4 regions of the Brevibacillus sp. SKDU10 genome follow, and region 3 is predicted to be linked to each of the others. Evidence: predicted binding sites of a transcription regulator. Region 3 holds the regulator's gene; each other region holds the start of a gene.
The links. Region 3 encodes Rex, which represses fermentation and respiration genes when NADH is low (regulators of the CRP and FNR family bind a similar motif). Its sites were predicted from a motif close to TTGTGAAATATTTCACAA; they were not measured.
Positions count from the first base shown of each region.

Region 1 (4,222 bases), on a different contig from region 3:
AACCCGAGATTCTAGGTCTTTACCCAACGCTTTTGGCACGATTGAGAATGTATTAGAGATACCATCCAAGCTATGCTCATACGGAAGTTTAGCTACGGAAGACAAGGATGCCAAAGCACCTTTTTTATCGCGTCCATGCATTGGGTTCGCACCCGGTGCAAATGGTTCACCAGCTTGACGTCCATCTGGAGTCGTACCTGTCTTTTTACCATAAACTACGTTGGAGGTGATTGTGAGTACTGACATTGTTGGCAATGCATTACGGTAGGCTTTATGCTTACGAATTTTGTTCATGAAGCGCTCCATGATATCAATTGCGATGGAGTCAACACGATCATCGTTATTACCATATTGAGGATATTCGCCTTCTGCTTCGAAATCGACCGCAATACCTTGTTCATTACGAATCGGTTTTACTTTCGCATACTTGATAGCAGATAAGGAGTCTGCTACTACGGATAAACCAGCGATACCGCAAGCCATCGTGCGGAGGATTTCACGATCGTGCAATGCCATTTCAATACGCTCATAAGAGTATTTATCATGCATGTAATGAATTACGTTTAATGTATTCATGTATAGCTTCGCGAGCCACTCCATAACATTGTCGAACTTCGCCATGACTTCATCAAAATCAAGCACTTCGGAAGTAATAGGAGCGAATTGAGGTCCTACCTGTACGCCTGATTTCTCATCCACACCACCATTAATTGTATAAAGCAGTGCTTTCGCAAGGTTAGCACGTGCGCCAAAGAATTGCATTTGCTTACCAATTCTCATTGCGGATACGCAGCATGCGATACCATAATCGTCACCAAAGTATGGACGCATCAAATCGTCGTTTTCGTATTGGATAGAGCTTGTTTCAATGGATACTTTTGAGCAGAACTTTTTGAAGTTCTCAGGAAGATCTTTAGACCAAAGAACAGTCAAGTTTGGCTCTGGAGCCGGACCAAGATTATAAAGTGTATGCAAGAAACGGAAAGAGTTTTTCGTTGTACGAGTTTTGCCACTTAACGACATCCCAGCGATGGATTCAGTTACCCAGGTTGGATCGCCGGAGAATAACTCATTGTAATCAGGAGTACGCAGGAATTTAACAATGCGCAGCTTCATGACGAAATGATCAACTAATTCCTGTGCCGCTTCTTCTGTCAATGTACCCTCAGCAAGATCACGCTCAATGTAAGCATCTAAGAATGAGGACACACGTCCTAAGCTCATTGCGGCTCCATTTTGTTCTTTAATAGCAGCTAGGTAGGCAAAGTATAGCCATTGGAATGCCTCATGTGCGTTCTTAGCAGGCACAGAGATATCAAAGCCATGTTCTTTTGCCATCAATTTTAGTTCTTGAAGGGAGCGAATTTGTTCGGAGATTTCTTCCCGTAAACGAATAACATCTTCTGTTAAAGCATCTACTTCTAATTGTTGGAGGTCGCCTTTTTTCTCAGCGATTAGGCGATCAACACCATATAAAGCTACGCGACGGTAGTCACCAATGATGCGGCCGCGACCGTAAGCATCTGGAAGACCTGTGATAATACCTGCACGACGAGCCTTTTTCATTTCTTCTGTATAGGCATCGAATACACCTTGGTTATGTGTTTTGCGAATATCGGTAAACAACTGAATGATTGATTCCGGCACTTCAAAGCCGTACGCTTTGCAAGCATCAATCATCATGCGGATTCCACCGAAAGGCTGAAGCGAGCGCTTGAATGGTTCGTCTGTTTGTAAGCCTACAACCTTTTCTTTATCCTTATCCAAATAACCTGGTTTATGGGATGTAATAGTAGAAGGAGTGTTAACATCTACATCAAGAACCCCACCATTTTCACGTTCTTTTTTTGTTAAGTCAGAGATGATGTCCCATAGTGCTTTTGTATTAGCAGTAGCACCAGCCAAAAATTTATCATCGCCATGGTAAGGAGTGATGTTTTCTTCAATGAAGTCACGAGTATCAATCGTTTTCATCCATTTCCCTGGCTTAAAGCCTCTCCATGCGTGTTCAAATGTTTGCAGGTCTTTCTCTTGAATCGCCATCTTACATACCTCCTCAAGTATTGGCTCGTTGTTCTGTACTCGGCAGCACAACTCTTTACATGAGGTGTCTCTGCCTGTAACGAAGGCCATCTATATGATTAAAAAGCTATTGAAGGATTTATTTCGTAAAAGAGCTTGTTTCGATTCTGAACAACTGCTCTTTACAGTTTCATCATACAAGAGAGATTGCGCCTCGGTGTGTGAAAAAGATCACATATACACCCATTTTGTGATATGGTTCACAAATTTGTTTCATTTCATTTATAAAACTGTTTTAACACTAAAAACCGTTGATATATAACACATTTTGGATCCTAAAAAAAGAAAAATGATACAGGTTATATACCTGTATCACTCATTTTACCTGCACTCCATATGAATCGAAACAATATCATCTATTACCTGTAATGGATAGGTTTTGACCTGGCCTGTGTCAGGCGCCTGAACCTGACCGCTCTCTAAGCAAATCTTCCAATCATAGAGAGGATCGTAGACATATTTGCCAGAAACGATCCCTTCTGATAAAGGTCCTCCTCGATACGGACTTTTATCCTCAAGCGCATACATACTCCCATCCGACAATCGAAAGACGCAGACTTGCTCCTCTCCGATCTGTACCACTCTCCCCAGTTGAACAGGGAACTCTTCCACTCGTCCAATCGTTATTGTTTTAGTGAAATCTCCCATGCTGTTTTCCCCCTTTTTTCATGACATTGGTCCATTATCATTTCTGTACTATGACAGGCTTTCCACCTTAATTGGTTCAAACAACTTTGTTCTGGTTTCTTGATCCTGTAGTACTTTTTGCCACGGGTCTTGGACTTGGGCAAGCGCTAATTCGATACGAGCAAATAGCTGCTGACGATTCTCTACATCCTCGACCACATTTTTATGGATCATTTCTAATCCCATTCGCTCGACCCATTCAGAAGTACGTTCTAAATACTTGCCTGTTTCACGATAGTATTGGATGACTGCTCCGCAAATCTCAATTAATTCCTCATCGTTTTTTACTTTGCACAATAAATCAGCAACACGTGCTTTAATACCGCCATTACCGCCAACATAGATTTCCCATCCGCCATCGTTACCGACAATCCCGATATCCTTTGTGCAGGACTCGGCACAGTTACGCGGACAACCGTTTACCGCCATTTTAAATTTAGCCGGCATATCGAGACGCTCGAATTTTTTCTCCAAAGCAATACCCATCCCAATCGAATCAACAGTCCCAAATCGACAGAAACGAGAACCAACGCAGGTTTTCACTGTGCGCAAGGCTTTGGCATAAGCATAACCAGACGGCATATCAAGCTCTGCCCAGACTTTTGGTAAATCCTCCTTCTGTACACCCACCAGGTCGATTCGCTGTCCACCTGTCATTTTGACCATTTTCACATCATATTTCACAGCAACATCAGCAATCTTTTTCAAATCCTCCGCTGTCGTTACCCCGCCGTACATACGTGGTACTACCGTATAAGTACCGTCTTTATTAATGTTAGCGTTTAAACGTTCATTCACAAAGCGAGAAGCTTTTTCGTCCTGATACGTTGTCGGATGAATCATCCCTAAGTAATAGTTCAATGCAGGACGGCATTTGGAGCAGCCTTCTGGATTTTTCCATGCTAATACATGCATTACTTCTTTAATCGTAGTAAGACCCATCTCTTGTATCTGAGCTACGATTTCATCACGGCTTAACGTAGTACATCCACAGATTCCCTGTTTATTCGCATTGATATCAAATTGATCTCCCAGCACATATTGCAACACTTGTTCCACCATTGGCTTACATCCCCCGCAGGACCGTGCTGCACCTGTGCAGGCTTTTATTTCATCTACAGTTGAGCAGCCTTGTTCCTTTATCGCTGTCACGATACTGCCTTTTGTGACACCGTTACAGCCGCAGATGATCTCTTCATCAGACATCTCGGCTACTAAAGCTGCTTGATTTCCTCCACCACAACAAGCGCCTCCGCCCATTATGGAAGCGTACACCTCGTCCGTCATTTCTGTCTGGGTGTTGACCAGCTTTTGTAAGCGAGCAGACTCACTAACATCGCCGAATAGGATCCCCCCGACAATTTTGTTGTCTCGAATCAGAATTTTCTTATAGATTTTCTTCCAATCATCCTGCATACGTACGATGGTCATATCCGCTTGATCCTGAAATTCA
Region 1 covers NZ_LSSO01000002.1:33,032-37,253, reverse strand. The annotation lists gene pflB (formate C-acetyltransferase) at 1-2,043, opposite strand, end outside; gene nirD (nitrite reductase small subunit NirD) at 2,404-2,730, opposite strand; gene nirB (nitrite reductase large subunit NirB) at 2,779-4,222, opposite strand, start outside.
Region 1: a site for Rex is predicted at 2,271-2,288, ahead of pflB (formate C-acetyltransferase). Genes of this name have one in related genera too.

Region 2 (4,222 bases), on a different contig from region 3:
TGACACATTGCCAGCAACTGTGGTGATTAATTTCACATCTATCTGATCATGAAATAGAGCTGCTGCAATTGCCACTGCATCGTCTATTCCCGGATCGGTATCAATGATAATGTGGTGTATTGGTTCCATCTCGATCGTCCTTTCTTATCCATTATGTAACCGTTTACCCATCTTATTGTAAGGATGGGCTAGCTAGTTCGTCAATTACAAGGGAAAACTAGATACGACTAGACCAGCACTGCGAGAGTTGTATTTTCATAAAGAAAAGCCGCTCCCTACAGGAACGGCCTTACATACTTCTATATTCTTCGTAAGAGTTTTACTCCAAAAAAACTCTTATTTGAGTAACGAAATGTAATAATGCTCCGAACAGATAAGGTCAATCGTGCTGATCTGATAACTCACTAGTTCATACCGGCTACTGCTACTGGTCTAATCCTTCTCTTATCTTTTGTCTTTCTATTTTACTTTTTCGCTTTTTCCAAGGCTTGATTAACAGCCTCTTTTACAGCACTACTAGATTTAGATGCACCAGAGATAGCCTCTACACCCTCTGTTCCTTGTTTTTCAATGATCTCGGGGATCGTGTTCTCCATAACAGCTTCAATCAGATTTTGGGTTTCTTCATGCTCTAGGATCTTAATGCCGTCGATTTTGCCTGCCTTCACTTCTACAGACACTTTGATATCGCTACTAGCACCGCGAGCCACACCTTCATATGCGCCGTCCTTAAATTTACCGGTATCAGTCGCTCCACAACCAACCAGCACCATCGCCGCCATCGCTAGCATAGCTACTAGATAAAATAGTTTTTTCATAATCATTCTCTCCTCAATTTCTTGCTTTCAAGATTACTTCGCGGCCTTTGCTGCATTTTGTCCTGCAATGCGACCAAATGTTACGATATCAGCCATGGCATTACCACCTAGGCGGTTACCGCCATGTACGCCGCCTGTAACTTCTCCGGCTGCATAAAGACCTTTGATGACTTGGCCTTCTTTATTCATGACTTCTGCATTGGTATTGATTTGTAGGCCACCCATAGTGTGATGAACCGCAGGAGTTACTTGAATGGCATAAACCTTTCCTTGGTTTAACTGAAGAGGTAGGTCATCACGCTTAAATTCCTTATCTTGTTTCGCTGCTACCGCATCATTATATGTTTTTACACTTTTCGTCATAGCGTCTTTATCTACACCGATCTTATCAGCCAGTTCTTCGACAGAATCAGCTTCTGTTACTAGCTGCATGTTGAAGTACTCTTCTACCGCTTTTAGACCTTTTCTTAATCCGTCATCAAAGAACAGGTAAGCAACACCATCTTTTTGATCCAAAATACCTTTAGACACTACGTCACGAGTTAATAGCTCATTGATGAAACGTTTACCGTCTTTATTGATTAGGATAGCTCCATTTCCGCGAACAGCTTCTGTTACCATCACACCTTTTTCAGGAACAACCGTTGGGTGTGTTTGAATTTCAGCCATATCAACTAAATTGGCACCAACGCTTTCTCCTAACGTAATCCCTTCACCCAATGCTCCTGGATGATTCGTTGTCGCAAAGCCTTTTAGCTCTGGTTTATAAGAAATAACCATCTCCTGATTAGCTGAAAAACCGCCTGTAGCTAAAATGACCGCCTTTGCATTAATCGTGTAAGCCTTACCATCTTTATTCTCGGCTTTTACACCAACAATATTGCCCTGTTGATCTTTGATAATTGCGACCGCTTTATTTTTTACACGGACATCAACATTTTGTTCTTTTACTTTATTCTTTAAAGTAGATATAACATTAGAGCCTACAGCCGCTCCGCCAGTCGGACGATGAATACGGCTTACACTTGCTCCACCCGCACGACCAACGTCAGATAAATCAGCACCCATTGATTCTAGCCAAACCACAGAATCTTTCGCTTGCGTAGTCAGAATTTTTACCAGCTCAGGGTTATTCTTATTGTGTCCGCCCTTCATTGTATCTTGGTAAAACAGCTCTTGGCTGTCTTCAATTCCTTTTTTCTTTTGTGCTTCCGTTCCCGCTGCATTTAAACCGCCAGTAGCGCGAGTTGTGTTGCCTCCGACCATCGGCATTTTTTCCAGTACGATTACCTTGGCACCAGCATTTGTGGCTTCTACCGCGGCTGATAGACCTGCACCGCCTGCACCAATTACTACGATATCCGTACTTTCATCCTGAGGAGTAGCTGTCTCGGTTGTAGTCTTGCCTTCCGTTGCACCCGGAGTCGTTGAACTCCCGCATCCAGACAGCACAGGAACTGCCAAAAATGCAGCCATCATAAGAGACATCCATTTCTTCATGTTGAATCCTCCCTTTTTTCTACCACTTGATAAATGGATATTCAGTACCTTTTTCTTCTCTTTTTTATATGAAAGCAATAACGTTATCCTTCGATGGTAGTATAAACAGTAGATGTTCTAATGTATGTGAATAATTTCACACTATATTTTTTTGTGATGACCATCCCTGCGTCCTTCTTTCCTCGTTTTTTTCAAATGTAAGGTATTTTCTGTAATAATCAGACAAGCGCCTCATCTGGATTCAAAATAACTTTACCTGCTTTTATTCTCGTATGTATGCGGTTCTTACCCTGTTTGTAGCAGATCGGGCGTAGTGTAAAAAAGCAACGGTTGTGAATGTGATAACATTCACAAAACGTTCACTGTCATCTTGACTAATACGCTCCTATAATAAACAGCATAAACACTATTACAACAGTGTTTATCGTACAAAAGAGAAATAACAGACTTGCACATAAATCCTAACTGCTTGGAGGACTAGCTATGAGAATTGCTGTTATTGGATGCACACATGCCGGAACTGCCGCTATTGTTACTGCTGCTAAGTTATATCCAGATGCTCACATTACCGTTTATGAACGAAATGATAATATCTCTTTTCTTTCTTGCGGTATTGCCTTGTATGTAGGTGGTGTAGTGAAAGACCCGCAAGGCTTGTTCTACTCTTCCCCAGAGAAATTAGCTGAGCTTGGCGTGGTTACGAATATGCGCCACGATGTTATCTCAATTGATACAGATCACAAAACATTGGTCGTTCGCAATTTAAATACAAATGAAGAGATCATAGATTCCTATGATAAATTAATCGTTACTACTGGTTCTTGGCCAATCATGCCTAACTTAGCAGGAATTGAGCTAGACAATATCGTACTGTCCAAGAATTTTAACCACTCCAATACCATTATTGAAAAGGCAAAAACAGCTAAAAATGTGGTGGTCGTTGGGGCTGGATACATTGGGATTGAATTAGTCGAGGCCTTTGAAATGAATGGCAAGCAGGTGACGCTCATTGATAGTGCTGATCGGATTCTAAACCGTTACCTTGATGAAGAATTTACTCACGTTACTGAAAAAAAATTACAGGATCATGGTGTTACACTTGCTCTAGGCCAAACTGTTACGAAATTTGAAGGCATGGACGGTCAAGTGACAAAGGTCATCACCACAAAAGGCGAATACGAGGCTGACTTGGTGATTCTATGCATTGGCTTTCGTCCAAATACAGGCTTGCTTGCAGGACAAGTCGATATGTTAAGTAACGGAGCCATTATCGTAAATGAATACATGCAAACTAGCAAAACGGATGTGTATGCTGCTGGAGACAGTTGTGCGATTCGCTACAATCCTACCGGGCAACACACCTATATTCCCCTCGCCACTAATGCTGTGCGTATGGGTACACTAGTTGCTAAGAATCTAGTGACTCCTACCATGGCTTATATGGGCACACAAGGAACATCCGGGATTAAAATTTATGATTATAACATCGCTTCTACTGGAGTAACAGAAGGGGCAGCTTCAGACTTAGCTATCAATGTGAAAACTGTCACAATCGAAGACAGCTATCGACCAGAATTCATGCCAGAGCATGAAAAGGTCTTATTAAAAGTAGTCTTTGAAGAGACTTCTCGCCGCATTGTCGGAGCCCAAATCATGTCCAAGGCTGATTTAACGCAATCCATGAATACCTTATCTGTCTGCATCCAAAATCATATGACAATCGATCAGCTTGCCTTTGTCGATTTCTTCTTCCAACCGCATTACAACAAGCCTTGGAACTTCTTAAATCAGGCTGGCTTGCAAGCAATGTAGAAACAATAGATTCAACAGCTTGGTACGCCTATTTGGCAAATCAATAGGTGATCAGCAAAAAGAGCGTCAGCCTAGCTAACGCTCTTTTTCTC
Region 2 covers NZ_LSSO01000169.1:116,697-120,918, reverse strand. The annotation lists gene rihC (ribonucleoside hydrolase RihC) at 1-129, opposite strand, end outside; gene AYJ08_RS14660 (FMN-binding protein) at 465-818, opposite strand; gene AYJ08_RS14655 (flavocytochrome c) at 852-2,318, opposite strand; gene AYJ08_RS14650 (FAD-dependent oxidoreductase) at 2,802-4,130, shown strand.
Region 2: a site for Rex is predicted at 2,443-2,460, ahead of AYJ08_RS14655 (flavocytochrome c). Genes of this name have one in related genera too.

Region 3 (4,222 bases):
TAAAAATTAGTTGATCTGATCTATCGCCCTTCTGGTTCTTCAACTGAAGCAAGACGACCATACGCTTCAATTGTTTTCTTTCATCATCATACCACAAGTGATAGTCAATTGTAGTTGATTGCTGCAATTGTACAAGTTCATTTTCTACAGGAAAAGATGGTCCCAACCATTCTCGTAAAAGGTCTTTGACTTTTTCTGGCTGTAGGCTAACGCTATACCCTCGCAAACCTGCTTCATCTCTTGAAACGAGTGCGACAGGCTGTAGCTGTGAAATTTGATCTTTCAAGAGTGAGGCATGCTCAGATGGTGTAAACAAGGCATAGGGCAGTACGTTCAAATCCCGTTGTTCATTATCTATGACGAGCGAAGCACCTCGATTGTTACGTTCAATTTTCACTTTTTTTCCCTGTAATGCCCCAGTTAGTTGAAAGTGATTGCCTCGATAGCTCCCTGTAAAAGGTTGATTCTGTATCTTGACTCCAAATGGAGTTGCTTTCTCTGCAAAAAGCTGGTCAATCAATTGTTTTAGATTGGTGTTATTTTGATTTTGATCCGCATTCCAGCTACTTTTATCATTCAGCTCATTCGTCCTGTCTTGTGCTACAGATAGCTTGTCTGTTGCTTGCCCCAGCAATACACCCAAACCAAATAAGCAAGCTACTATTGGCACCAACAGCCAAAGATACCGTTGCTTCACGTACATGGGTAACCCCTCCCTTACGTATCTCCTAACAATTATGAGATACAAGAAGGTTTTAGAACCACGTGGAAAACTTACTAATTATAGAGTCATGAGAAGTAGCCATACTATCAGTACACCACAAGGAGGTGAGCGTGTGAATCAAACCGACAGGAGCCTTGTCCTACCTAAACAGGGTTGGGAACAACACGATTTGTACGAATCCTGGGTAGGTCTGTCCTCACCGCTGCGTACCTTGCCACCTACCGCTACGCTCTCTGTTCGTCACTCCTCACTTACAGATTTATGGCAAACAGAGATGCAACGGACGGATTAAATTTTTTCTCTGCCTACACACCTACACTACACTGTCTCCTGCCGTATCAACCACTTGGCAGGAGCCTTTGTCATATGGATAGGCGACTTTTATGAGCTTATTGCTTTAATAATGCAAACACACGGTTCACTTCAGCGATTGCTTTTTGTTCATCCATTGTGATTAACTCTTTATCTTTCATTAAGAAATGCCCATCAACAATTGTATCTGTTACATCATAGCCATTTGCTGCATAAACGACATGGGAAATCGGATCATTTGCCGGTTGGAAATGTGCTTGGGCAGCATTTAGCATAATCATATCTGCTTTTTTCCCTACTTCTAAGGACCCTAAGCTGTCTTTTTGGAACACAGCATCTGCCGCATAACGTGTAGCCATGCGAAGCGCTTCTTCTGCCGGAACCACTTCTGGGTCATAGGAAACACCCTTATGCAGGATAGCTGCTAATTTTAGCTCTTCAAATAGATTCAAGTTGTTGTTACTTGCTGAGCTGTCAGTTGCCAAACTTACACAAACACCTTTCGCAAGCATCTCAGGTACTCTTGCTACACCACTTGCCAATTTTAAGTTACTAATTGGATTATGAGCTACTTTAACATCATATTTAGCTAATGTATCAATTTCTTCATCCGTTAAATGCACAGCATGGGCAACTAGTGTAGGGTGATTAAATACACCTAGATTTTCTAAGTGAGCAACAGGGCGTACACCGTAATCCTGAACGTTTTGTTCCACTTCTGCTTTTGATTCAGACATATGGATATGTAATGGTATGTTTAACTCGATTGCCTTCTCAAGGATTTGCTGGATGTACTCAGGAGAGCACGTATAAGGTGCATGCGGCGACATCATTGTATGGATACGACCGTTGGCTGCACCGTTCCAACGTGATGCGAAAGATGCCGCTTCTTGCAATTTCTGCTGGCGTTCTTCTTCGGAGCAGAAACCAATTACCCCACGGCATAGTACACCGCGCATCCCGGATGCTTCCACTTCCTGTGCTACTGTATCCATATGATCATACATATCTACAAAGGTAGTTGTACCGGTACGAATCATCTCGATAATGGAAATAGCTGTACCCCATTTCACATGCTCCGCTGTAAATTGACCTTCCATTGGCCACATTTTTTCTTCCAGCCATTGTTTTAAAGGTAGGTCATCCGCAAAGCCGCGCAGTAGAGACATGCCTACGTGACCATGTGTATTAATTAATCCTGGCATAAGATATTTATTAGTTCCATCAATGATTTCGTCATATGCTGATAAATCCTCAGGCGTTTTACCTACATATGTAATTTTTCCCCCATCAAAGCCAACCGCTCCATTATGAATAACCTCATTTTGTTCGTTAACAGTGATTACGGTTGCGTTGGTAATGATTTTCATCAACGTAGACACTCTCCCTTTATCTGTTAGTTATTACTTAGTTTAAATAATACGCTAAGCTTTGCAAGCTGGAAGTCAAATCGTTATGATCAATTTTTACTTCTTTTTCGGTGCGAATGGTTGTTGGGGCAAAATTGAGGATCGCTTCTATTCCAGCTTCGATCAGTTTATTTGCCACTTCCTGTGCGGCGGAGGCTGGCGTTGTAATTATCGCCATCCGAATTTGCTTTTCCTTGATGATATCTTCCATTTTATCAATCGATTCAATGACCAATCCACCTAAATCCTTACCTATTTTTTGCGGGTCGGCATCAAAAATGGAAACAATTTTCATGTTATCTTTTAAATACACATTGTAATTGGAAATCGCTTGACCTAGATTACCGGCCCCCACCAACGCTACATGGATCACTTGGTCCAATTTCAAGATATGACGAATCTTTTCAATCAAGTAATCTACGTCATAGCCAATGCCTTTTTTACCAAAGTCACCAAATGCAGACAGGTCCTTTCGAATTTGGGCTGGATTAATATCCATTGTTTTGCCCATCTGTTGGGAAGACACCGTTTTTACCTGTAGTTCCTGTAGATTTGTTAAATATCGCAAATAGATCGGCAGACGGCGAACGACCGCTTCAGAAATTTTTGGTACTTTCCCCATAAATTGCACTCCTAACTTCGTTGTCTATCACGTGTAGAGGTCTTGACTGCCTTTAAAACCTTGTAATCTTGTCCGTTAGAGAGAATGGTAATTGACCCATCCCGGCTAGTCACATACGTATCTGCCCATGATTCCTCCAAACGCTCCACCACCTCACGCATGGAGTCTTTCCATTGCTCACGCACAATACCGGTCTGCACAACAGCAATCTGGGGATCAACCTTAGTTAAGAAGGATTGAATAGAAGCCTGATTGCTACCTTGTGCCCCAACCTTTAAGATTTCAGCCGGCAGTAAAGAAGGGTATTTCGCAAGCAAACGCTCCTCTGCTTTTTCATTGATGGCACTGGTGAACAAAAATTGGAGCTCTCCTTGGGTCAGACAAAACACAAGCGAATTATCCTGCGGTGATAAAAACAGGTTCTCGCTAGGATGTAAAAATGTGATCACCACATCTTTCCCATCCAGTAATTGATCCTTTTCCTTTACATACACAACTTGCTTTTCCCTAGATATATGGATATTACTGTGAATTGCGAAGGCTGTCAATTTCGGCATGTAAATCTTATCAAATTGAATTTTCTCCGCAAGCTTATCATAGCCACCGATATGAGTAGGTAAATCGTTTGTCAATAACAGGTAATCTACTTTTGTAACATGGCGCTCAAGTAGCAAGGAAACCAATTTTTCCGTATCTTTTTCGCTCCCTGTATCAATTAGCATCGTTTTACCAGAAGGGAAGCGAATGAGCGTACTTTCTCCTTCTGGTAAAGAGAAAAAAGTAGTGGTAAGCCCAACAAAATCTTCCTCCTGTTCAACAGCATCGGGGTCCTCAATATGCTGTAGCTGATGTGCTATCGCAATGGACCGGCTTGCTTCAACGGTTTGGGATAATGCAAAGATCATCATGCCTATACAAATAACTAGAAATAGGTTATGTCGCTTTGTAGTCATGGATCTGCTTCCCTCCTACCTTATGGCTTGGGTAAAATTCATACAATCATTTTAGATTTATTTTTCCTAGGAAATGATTTTATCGTAAAAAAGGAGCTATTCGCTCACGTAATGTAGTCCATGGACCAGTCTCTACCTGATAAGGCGGCAAAGATTGCAAAAACATACGACCATATTTAGATTCAATTATGCGTGTATCAAA
Region 3 covers NZ_LSSO01000172.1:34,820-39,041, forward strand. The annotation lists gene AYJ08_RS15190 (hypothetical protein) at 1-703, opposite strand, end outside; gene AYJ08_RS15195 (hypothetical protein) at 837-1,016, shown strand; gene AYJ08_RS15200 (amidohydrolase) at 1,114-2,406, opposite strand; gene AYJ08_RS15205 (redox-sensing transcriptional repressor Rex) at 2,444-3,067, opposite strand; gene AYJ08_RS15210 (ComEC/Rec2 family competence protein) at 3,079-4,020, opposite strand; gene dinG (ATP-dependent DNA helicase DinG) at 4,100-4,222, opposite strand, start outside.

Region 4 (4,222 bases), on a different contig from region 3:
ACGAATGGAATAATGCGGGTACAGGTCATTCCGCACTGTGCGAGCTTAACTATACATCCGAAAAATCTGACGGATCTGTAGATATTAAAAAAGCGATAAAAATTAATGAACAGTTTCAGCTTTCCAGACAGTTTTGGTCCTACCTTGTAGAAAGCAATCTGATTCGTAATCCACAGGACTTTATCATGCCAATACCTCATATGAGTTTGGTTCAAGGGGAAACAAATGTAACATTTTTGAAAAAACGTTTTGAAGCGCTTTCAAAAAATCCATTGTTCCAAGGGATGGAATTTTCCGATGATCCTGAAAAGCTGAAGGAATGGATTCCGCTTATCATAGAAGGCCGTACATCAAATGAACCGATAGCGGCAACCAAAATCGACTCTGGAACAGATGTCAACTTTGGTGCCTTAACACGTATGCTGTTTGACCACTTACAGAGTAAAAATGTCGAGATTAACTACAAGCATAGCGTTAAGGATATTAAGCGTACTAGCGACGGCTTGTGGGAAGTCAAAGTGCATGATATCAATAGCGGTAAAATCCAACACCATACGGCAAAATTCGTCTTTATCGGCGGTGGCGGCGGAAGTCTGCCTTTACTCCAAAAAACCGGTATTCCCGAGTCAAAACATATTGGAGGATTCCCGGTAAGCGGACTATTTATGGTATGTAACAATCCGGAGGTTGTAGAGAAGCACCACGCTAAAGTATACGGTAAAGCTAAGGTTGGGGCTCCTCCAATGTCTGTTCCGCACCTTGATACAAGATATATCGACAACAAAAAAACATTGCTGTTTGGACCGTTTGCCGGCTTCTCACCAAAATTCCTAAAAACGGGTTCCAATTTTGATTTGATAGGTTCCGTAAAACCGAATAATGTCCTCACTATGTTGGCGGCGGGCGTAAAAGAGATGTCATTGACAAAATACCTGATCCAGCAGGTTATGTTATCGAATGAAAAGCGCATGGAAGACTTGCGCGAGTTTATCCCGAACGCTAAAAGCGAGGATTGGTATATCGTGGTAGCAGGCCAACGTGTGCAAGTTATCAAAGATACTGAGGCTGGCGGTAAAGGAACACTTCAATTTGGTACGGAAGTGGTTAGTGCCGCTGACGGCTCGATAGCTGCATTGCTAGGCGCTTCTCCGGGTGCTTCTACTTGCGTTCACGTTATGCTGGAGGTATTAGAAAAATGCTTCCCGCAACATATGAAAGATTGGGAATCGAAAATTAAAGAAATGATTCCTTCTTATGGCGTGTCACTAGTGGAAAACCCAGAGTTTTTCCAAGAGATTCTTGCTTCAACAGCGCAGACGCTTGGTCTAAGTGAAAAAGAACCAGCCTATAGCTAATTCTTTGGATGTAGAAACAAAGATATGTAATGAAAAAGTGTAGCAACATTTTTCATTAATGGATAATTGCTTCTATGATGAAGAGACTGAACAGCGATATTGGAAAAACAGGGAGAAAATAAAAAGCTACGTAAATAATAGGTATTATTGGCAAGAAAAAAAGAACTTTTGATCTATCTTTGGATCGAAGGTTCTTTTTTCATACCTCAACAGTGAGAGAGGCTGCGGAGAGCTTTGTAAATTTTTTTCACTCGCTTGTCACCGATTCTCCACCCTTTTTGTGAGCCGCATCACATCGAATAGGATGGCTGATTTTTATAATCAACTCATAAAGAGTAGAAGAGAAAAGGAGAGATCGTGATGTTCTGTTACCAATGCGAACAAACCCCGAGCGGTGGGTGTAAGGTGATCGGTGTCTGTGGGAAAACAGAGGAATTGGCTAGCATTCAAGACACGATCGTTTTTGCGTTAAAAGGGATTGCAGCGTATGCAACTCATGCCCGCCAACTGGGTTATATCGACTCTGAAGTGGATGGCATCACTCAGGAAGCGCTATATTTTACTTTGACTAACGTTAACTTTAATCTGGATGAGCATCTAAAAATGGCGATGAAGGTAGGTCAGGCCGCGATCAAGGTGATGGAGCTACTGGACAAAGCACATACCGAGCACTTCGGCATTCCGCAGCCTGTGACCGTATCACAAAATAAAATCGAAGGCAAATGCATTGTGGTTACTGGACATAATCTATTTGCACTAGAGGAATTGCTGAAACAGACAGAGGGAAAGGGCATAAACATCTTCACTCATTCCGAGATGCTGCCTGCTCACGGATATCCTGCCTTGAAAAAGTACCCGCATTTAAAAGGAAACATCGGCAAAGCATGGTTCGACCAACGACGGCTGTTTGAGGAGTTTCCAGGAGCGATTCTTGCGACTACAAACTGCGTGATGCCGATAAAAGGCAGTTACGCTGACCGGTTTTACTCCTACGATGTCGCTGGGTTGGAGGGAGTGACTAAGATTGAAAACGACGATTTTGCTCCACTGATCGAAAAAGCACTCTCCCTGCCAGAAGCAAATATCGAATCAGAGCTCACTCTAACTACTGGATACCATCATGAAACGGTATTAGGGCTTGCACCAGAGATTATTGATGCTGTGAAAGCAGGCAAGATCAAACGCTTCTTCGTAATCGCAGGGTGTGACGCACCGGGGAAAGGCGGCGAGTACTACCGGGAATTGGCGACTTCTTTACCAAAAGAAACAGTTATTCTTACCACGTCCTGTGGAAAGTTCCGTTTTAATGATGTGGACTATGGAACAGTGCCAGGAACCGATATTCCTCGCTACATTGATTTAGGGCAGTGCAATAACTCTGTATCTACAATTAAGATTGCAGCTGCTCTGGCAGACGCATTTGGCTGCGAGGTCAACGATTTGCCGGTTAGTATTGTGCTTTCCTGGTTTGAACAAAAAGCAGTGGCTATCCTGCTCGGGTTGTTCAGCTTGGGAATCAAGGATATTCGAATTGGTCCAAAGCTGCCTGAATTTATTCAACCAGGCGTGCTAACCGTTTTGCAGGATTTGTTTAATGTTAAACTGATCGGACATGCGCAGGAGGACATGAAACAAATGATGGGGATGACTCAATAAAAAAGCTTTTCTATACCTGCAAAGACAGTCTGAAGCTTGCTTTAGTTAGCTTTGGACTGTCTTTTTTTATTAAAAATCTGACTTTCCCGTTTGTAAGAAGTTGAATAGTCTACAACTTGAAGAAAAAATTGAGTCATAATTTTAAAAGTGATAGGAATGAATTTTTAAATAAAACAATAAGGGTTTGGAGATGATAGAGTATTTAGAGAGGAAAAAACATTTTTTTGAAGTATTGATCTTGGAATTTACATGAATATGACTTAGAAGTTTTTATGAAGTAAATAGAATTAAGAATAAAGGTGTTGTAAAAAGGATTGATTATTGCTTGGTTGAACAAATTACTGAGTCAAGAAAAATAAGAATTTATATGAATTTATAGAGAAATCACTTGGCATATATGATATATAGAAAGACCAAGCTAAATGTAGTATTAGTAACAATAACGGTTTAAGCCTATTCATATCTCTATTTTATATTAAGGTAAGTTAGTATAGTTATTATAAAATTTCGCAGTTATGACTATTAAGTGGAGCATTATCTTATGTGAGGGTGAAAAACTTTGTAAATAAAACAAGATCACTCTCTCTAGGGAGAAAGTGATCTTGTAAAATACAGTTTAAGGGATTTTCTCCATAATCAAGAGACGGTAGAATAACAGTGCTATAAAGATAAAAAAATCAGATTTTAACTGGGTTCTTTTTTGATAAGATTATTGTTTACTAAATATTTTTTGAAAGTTAAAGATAAAATTATTTGTTTGAAGTAAATATAGAAGACTCATACAAAATGTAAGTATAAAATAGCATTAATATTAAAGGCCAAAGAAATAATGTCGAATTAGATATCATGTACTAAATAAAATTTTCTTAGGTGGTTTAACGAGATATTAAATTGATAAATGAATTCTTCTAAATCATCAGGATTATCGTTCATCCAATACTTTACAATTTCGGTTTTCTCGAATATCGTCTTAAACTCATTGAACCAATTTTTATAGTGTTCTCTTATTTTTTTATCATTTGATCCGTTTAATCGATCCTCTATGTTTTTTAATAAATTATCTCTTACCAATTGTGTATGAAGTATTTCCTGATTATTTGTCCAGAAGGAATGGTCTGGTTCATTAACTAGTTGTTCAAGGTATAAGTGTATAATTCTTTCAGGGGATTCTTTACAAGGAAGAGCACATATATTATCGTGATTGTCTATAA
Region 4 covers NZ_LSSO01000141.1:72,711-76,932, forward strand. The annotation lists gene AYJ08_RS09405 (malate:quinone oxidoreductase) at 1-1,355, shown strand, start outside; gene hcp (hydroxylamine reductase) at 1,716-3,011, shown strand; gene AYJ08_RS09415 (AAA family ATPase) at 3,849-4,222, opposite strand, start outside.
Region 4: a site for Rex is predicted at 1,634-1,651, ahead of hcp (hydroxylamine reductase). Genes of this name have one in related genera too.